2 linked regions of the Marinoscillum sp. 108 genome follow. The protein of the gene in region 2 binds, or shares a complex with, the protein of the main gene of each other region. Links are inferred from orthologs where the notes say so. Each region holds a gene or a part of one and is shown on either strand. Other genes may lie near its edges.

The links.
Region 1: the proteins of hslU (region 2) and hslV are in contact, whole or in part, in a solved structure (PDB 1G4A), measured with the Escherichia coli proteins. The link is inferred for Marinoscillum sp. 108 from one-to-one orthologs.

What each region holds. Positions count from the first base shown.
Region 1 is NZ_LR734817.1:242,837-246,063, forward strand. Bases 287-3,187 are described here. They hold hslV (ATP-dependent protease subunit HslV), read right to left. Parts: upstream 2,060-3,187; coding sequence 1,514-2,059; downstream 287-1,513. Other genes in these bases: GV030_RS21655 (YgcG family protein), read right to left, coding at 287-303; GV030_RS18370 (LemA family protein), read left to right, coding at 369-959; GV030_RS18375 (nucleotidyltransferase domain-containing protein), read left to right, coding at 1,041-1,340; GV030_RS18385 (pyruvate dehydrogenase complex dihydrolipoamide acetyltransferase), read right to left, coding at 2,138-3,187. Outside these bases: more of GV030_RS21655, read right to left, coding at 1-286; more of GV030_RS18385, read right to left, coding at 3,188-3,227. UniProt on the Escherichia coli protein: Protease subunit of a proteasome-like degradation complex believed to be a general protein degrading machinery. The complex has been shown to be involved in the specific degradation of heat shock induced transcription factors such as RpoH and SulA.
Region 2 is NZ_LR734817.1:540,149-543,473, forward strand. Bases 28-3,026 are described here. They hold hslU (ATP-dependent protease ATPase subunit HslU), read right to left. Parts: upstream 2,218-3,026; coding sequence 838-2,217; downstream 28-837. Other genes in these bases: GV030_RS19810 (sterol desaturase family protein), read left to right, coding at 58-843; porQ (type IX secretion system protein PorQ), read right to left, coding at 2,222-3,026. In the rest of the region: GV030_RS19805 (histidine phosphatase family protein), read left to right, coding at 1-4; more of porQ, read right to left, coding at 3,027-3,217; lon (endopeptidase La), read right to left, coding at 3,218-3,325. UniProt on the Escherichia coli protein: ATPase subunit of a proteasome-like degradation complex; this subunit has chaperone activity. The binding of ATP and its subsequent hydrolysis by HslU are essential for unfolding of protein substrates subsequently hydrolyzed by HslV.

The sequences.
Region 1 (3,227 bases), 300 kb from region 2 along the record:
GGCAAAGAGCATGATCACGCCATCATCTGCGCCCTGTCTTCCTATTTTCCACGCCTCTCCCAGGCGAATGCTGTATTGCTCGATGGTCTCCTCACCTGTGGTGGGGATCAGCACCACCACTACCTGGCTGCCTTTGGTGTTTTCATAGTTCAAAAGCTTCTGCTCCAGGCTATTCTGCTCAGCCGGGGTGAGCGTGCCCGTAAGGTCCGTCACTCGCCGGGTCAGGTCCGGCAGGGCTACATCCTGTGACCATGCACCCAATGAAAGAAAAATAAATAGAGGTATCAGTATCCGAATTTTCACAATGTCGTTTGTTCTCTTATCCTTGTAACTTAGTCAACACAATTCAAAAATTAAATTGAAACACCATGAATAAAAAATGGATAACCATTATCGTCATCATTGTGGCGGTTTTTCTCGTCTACAACTTCTTTTCCGGTAAGTACAACTCCATGGTCACCAAAGAAGAGGCTGTCAATACTGAGTGGTCCAATGTGGAAACCCAATATCAGCGTCGAAGTGATCTCATCCCCAACTTGGTCAATACTGTAAAGGGATTTGCTCAACAGGAGCAGGATGTGCTCATAGGTGTGACGGAAGCCCGATCAAAAGCCTCCAGCATTAACCTGGATGCCAACAATCTTACTGCGGAAAACATGCAACAGTTTCAGGCAGCTCAGGGTCAGCTAAATTCTGCACTCTCCAGACTGCTGGTCACCGTGGAGAAATACCCCGACCTGAAGTCTAATCAGAACTTTCTGGAGCTGCAAGCACAGCTGGAAGGTACAGAAAACCGTATAGCCGTAGCCAGAAAAAGGTTTAATGAAACCGCTCAGGACTACAACACATTTATCCGGGTGTTTCCCAATAATTTCATTTCGGGCTGGGCAGGCTTTGAGCGCAAGGCACTGTTTGCCGCCGATGAGGGTGCCGAAAAAGCGCCTGAGGTACAGTTTTAAGGTCTATTGCATTGAGCTCGGGTGGTTTCATGATCAACCGGGCTCTTCTTTTGACCAAATCAAATATCTATCTTTGAATCCATGAGAGTCTCAAATTCGGATATTACTCACATCAAAAAAACCGCCAAATCCATTTATGGTAATTCCTGCGAGGTATACCTCTTTGGATCCAGGGTCTCCAATGATACGAAAGGTGGTGATCTGGATTTACTAATCCGAACGAACGATCCCACACAGCTCCTCACAAAAAAACTCACCTTTAAAGCCAGAGTCAAACAATTAATAGGAGATCAGAAAATTGATGTAATCGTGAGATCGGCGAGTGCACCCGATGAGCAAGACCATATTTATCAGGAAGCGTTAAAAGGACAACTGCTATGAAAGACTGGCAAATGAGATTCAACGCTGCAAGAAAAGAGTCTGAGTTGCACTTTCATCATCTTGATCATGCGCTTCAACGAACCTCCAGCATTTATCCTCTGAGTGAGGAAAGGTGAGCGTTGAAAGAGAAGCAACCTAACCTGTCGTCAGACTGCTCCTCCCCTTCCTCATATTTACTTCACCGTCTCCACCACCAGGTTGTGGTTGGTGTAAATACAGATATCTGCGGCTATGCCCAGGCTCTCACGCACCATTTCCTCGGCCGTCATATCAGGAGCATGACGCTTCAGTGCGATGGCCGCAGCACGGGCATACATACTGCCTGAGCCAATAGAAGCTATGTCGTCATCAGGCTCCAGCACATCGCCAGTGCCAGAGATCACCAGTATCTCCCCTTTGTCCACCACGATCATCATGGCCTCCAACCTCCTGAGGTAGCGGTCGGTGCGCCAGTCTTTGGCCAACTCCACCGCGGCACGTTTCATATTGCCGGTATAGGTAGCCAGTTTCTCTTCCAGGCGCTCCAGTAGGGTGAAGGCATCGGCTGTAGACCCTGCAAAACCGGTAATGATCTTACCATCCTGCAGTTTGCGAATCTTCTTCACGTTGCTTTTTGCCACTGTGTTGCCCATTGTGGCCTGGCCATCTGCCCCTATGGCTACCTGACCATTGTGCTTGATGGCCACCACCGTGGTAGATCTTATTTTTACTTTTCCCATGTTATATCGCTTATTCTATAATAAAAATGTCCCGTCATTGCATAACGGGACATCTCTTTATATGGTTTGTCTGATTCCTTAAATCAAAATTCTCACAGGGTCCTCCAGCAATCCTTTGAGTGTTTTGAGGAAGGCTGCACCTACGGCTCCATCCACAGCTCTGTGATCGCACGAAAGGGTCACTTTCATCACGTTGCCGGGCTTCATTTCGCCATTCTTCACTATCACGGTCTCCTTGATACCACCAACTGCCAGGATACAAGCATCCGGTGGGTTGACAATCGCAGTAAAGTCCTCTACACCAAACATTCCAAGATTGGAAATAGTAAATGTATTGCCCGTGTAGTCGTCTGGAGTCAGTTGTTTGTTTTTTGCCTTCTGGCTAAAGTCTTTCACTTCTGCAGAAATGTGCGAAAGAGACTTGTTATCCGCAAAGCGAATCACCGGCACGATCAATCCCTCTGGCAGGGCCATGGCCACACCTATATGGATGTGAGAATGCTTCTTCATTACATCTCCGTGCCAGCTCACATTCACATCAGGATGCTGACGCAATGCTGCAGCAGTGGCCTTCACCACCATATCGTTAAAGGAGAGCTTCACCGGGGACATCTCGTTCATGCTGGCCCGTGCCGCTATCGCCTTGTCCATGTTGATCTCCATGGTGATGTAGAAGTGTGGCGCCGTGAATTTGCTTTCAGACAATCGCTTCGCGATGGTCTTGCGCATCTGAGTCACTTTCACATCTACCGAGTGTTCTTCACCCACTACAGAAGGAATACTGAATGCCGGGGCTTCTGCCGCCTTTGCTTCCGCCTTGGGAGCTGCCTGCGAAGGCTTAAAGTCCTCTACATCCTTCTTCACAATCCTGCCACCGTCACCTGATCCGGCAATCTGACCAAGATCATATCCTTTTTCCTGGGCTATTTTCTTTGCCAAAGGAGATGCCTTCAGTCTTCCATTGCTGGAGCTGGATGGCGTATCTGCCACAGCTTTCGCTTCAGGCGCAGCGCTGGCGGCTGATACACTTTCTTCCTTTGGTTTATCTTCTGTTTTGGCTGGAGCGGCTCCACCAGCTGCTTCAGCTTTCAATAGTGTTTTCCAGTCGGCACCCGCTTCTCCTATGATGGCAATCACACCATCGATCGGCACAGATCCGCCATCTTCT
Region 2 (3,325 bases):
ATAACTTTCCCAGTCCAAGGGGATTGTTTTTCTTTCTATTAACTTTATGAGAGGACTATGGAGGCTGTTTTAGAAAGATTTCCTTTTGCTTATTATCACATTGCGCTGCGCTATTTCGTAGCTGCGGGGCTGGCTTTTTTGGTGTTCTATGTGATTTTTAGGAAAAGAATGCCCCTCAGGAAAATACAGGAGCGATTTCCAAAAGCCAAGGACTACCTGAGAGATGCGGGCTATTCGCTCATTACGGTGGCCATTTTTGCGGTTATTTCCATTTGGTCTTTTAAGGTGCTCAAGCCTTACCATCTGCTTTTCGATTCGTTTGAGTCCATGCCAGCATGGTACTGGCCCCTTACGGTGATCCCTATGTTTTTCATTCACGATTTTTATTTCTACTGGGCGCATAGACTCATGCACCACCCCAAACTCTTCAAGCAGGTGCATAAAGTACATCATCTGTCTACCAACCCCTCACCTTGGACTGCCTACGCATTCCATCCGTTTGAGGCGGTGATCGAAGCTTTGATCATCACGATCCTATGCTTTACGGTACCCACGCATGCAGCTATAATCGTACTATTTATGATTTTCCAGATTTTTTACAACGTATATGGTCATCTGGGCTATGAGCTTTACCCCAGAGGATTCAATAAGACCTGGATCGGCAAGTATGTGAATACCTCAGTGGCTCACAATCAGCACCATCACAAGTTTCAGGGCAATTATGGCCTTTACACCCTCATATGGGATCGGGTCTTTGGCACCCTGCGCACCGACTATAATGACGCATATGACCAGGCTGCCACTCGTCGGGTGCCAGCTAAAGAAACTGTCCTGAATTTATAAAATATAGTGACTGAGGTCTTTGTTTTTGACCAGTCCGGCAAGCTTCTCCTCTACCAGCGCCTTATCTATCACGATCCTGGCATTCTGCCCTATGGTATCGGGAATCTCAAAAAGAATCTCGTTTAGCAGCTTGCTCATGACCGTGTGTAACCTCCTGGCACCGATGTTTTCAACCTCCTCATTGATCTGAAAAGCTATCTCAGCCAATCGTTCCAGAGCATCATCCTGGAAACTCAATGACACATCTTCGGCACCCACCAGGGCGATGTACTGCTTGGTCAATGCATTCTTAGGCTCTTTGAGTATACTCAGGAAATCCTCCTTGGTGAGGTTATCAAGCTCTACACGGATGGGAAATCTACCCTGAAGCTCCGGAATCAAATCCGAAGGCTTGCTAAAATGAAAGGCCCCCGCGGCAATGAACAGAATATGATCTGTGTGCACAATTCCATATTTGGTATTGACGGCACTCCCCTCCACAATGGGTAGCAGATCACGCTGCACCCCTTCACGACTCACATCCGGACCGCCCTGACCACCTCTGCTACCACCGGCTATCTTATCCACTTCGTCTATGAATACGATGCCCGTATTCTGGGCTTTCTGAAGGGCCTCTTCCTTCACCTCATCCATATCAATGAGCTTCGAGGACTCCTCTTCCAGGAGAATTTTTCTAGCTTCCGCGATCGTTACTTTGCGCTTTTTGGTCTTCTTAGGCATCATGCTTCCCAGCATCTCCTGAATATTGATCATAGAAGCCTCATCCATGCCCCCGCCAATCATTCCCATGCCTGGAGTACTGTTCTGCTTCACATCGATCTCAATCTTTCGCTCATCCATTTCCCCATCTCTGATCTTCTCCCGAAAACGGTCTCTGGTTTTCTCGTTCAACTCACGCTCATCCTCTGGCTGATCCTTGCCCATGCCTGTAGCATGAGGAGTTGGCGAACCTTTGAGCGGAGGGATCAACGCATCGAGGATTATCCCTTCTACTATTTCCTTTGCACGCTCCTTCACTTCCTCCTTCTTGGTGGTCTTCACCATGTCCACCGCCTGCTCTACCAGATCCCTGATCATACTCTCCACATCGCGGCCCACGTAGCCCACTTCCGTAAACTTAGAAGCCTCCACCTTGGTAAAGGGAGCTTCTGCCAAATGAGCCAGCCTTCGGGCTATTTCAGTTTTACCTACCCCGGTTGCCCCTATCATCAGAATGTTATTTGGGACGATTTCTCCCTGAATTTCTTCCTTTACATTCATTCGGCGCCACCTGTTTCTCAAGGCAATTGCCACATTGCGTTTAGCATCGTTTTGGCCAATGATGTATTTATCTAACTCGGCAACAATCTGCCTTGGTGTCAAATTCTTATTCATAGTGCTATAAAATCTTCTTAAACGAATTTAGATTGGATTGGATGGTAAAGAAATCCGTCCCGCCGGCGGCATGATAGGTGGCATGGGAATACCTGATCTGAAATTGCCTGATTCCAAGTGCCAGTCCGTAGCTCAAACCTGCGCCGTAGGCTTCTTCGCCTACTTTTAACTCCTGATGCATCAGGTGGCTATAACCAAACAAAAACTGAACGTTTTGGTGAATGATAAACTCAGCACCCACATTCACATGACGAAATATTCGATCGGCGATCTCAATGGTTTTTGATTTACTGATCCCTTCATCCAATGAAAAATACATACTATTCTGCACAAGGTTATAAGCAGAGATGCTAAACCTGAAAGGCATATAAGTTGGCTTCACCGATGTGCTGATCTGCACGTCGAATGGAACCTGATTGGCGCCCGATCCTGTATAATCCGCAAGAACAAAACCGAAATTTCTAAAGACCAACCCCACAGTGAAATCGGTATCAGGGGCGCGGTACACTCCACCCAAGTCTCCCAGTAAAAGCGAGGAACCATAACCAGCAATGCCATTGGAGGCATACTTTATATTACCTCCCAGGGCAAAAGATCCGATGCGATGGCTCTTCCCTACTGTCAAAACAAGATCCTGCGCCTGAAAACTCCCGGTTACCGTACCATCAGGATCGGTCTCTACAAAGTCTCCATAATCGAGGTAGTTCACCCCAAAAGCAAGCCTACCCACTTTAGAAAATTCCGCAGCATAGGCTCCTGAAAAGGAATACACCCCCGCAAACATTGGACTGAAATTGATGGCGACATCAGTGAGTGCCACAGAGTCCAAAACTGCCGGATTGTGTACAAACTGCATCAGGTCACCATCAGCCAAGGACACTACTTTCCCACCCAGTGCAGCATTGCGAGCGCCAAACGGAGTCTGCAAACTCTGATACTGATCAAACTGAGCAGAAGCAGAAAAGGTCAGAAGGGTCAATATGGCTATCAACCACTTCAATTAATCCCTGGCTGTTTCGGGTAGGATGAAATTCATAGGCTCCTTGGGTTTTTGCGACAATAACGCAATTTCTGTCACCTCTTGTACAGTCTTTACAAAATGAATTTT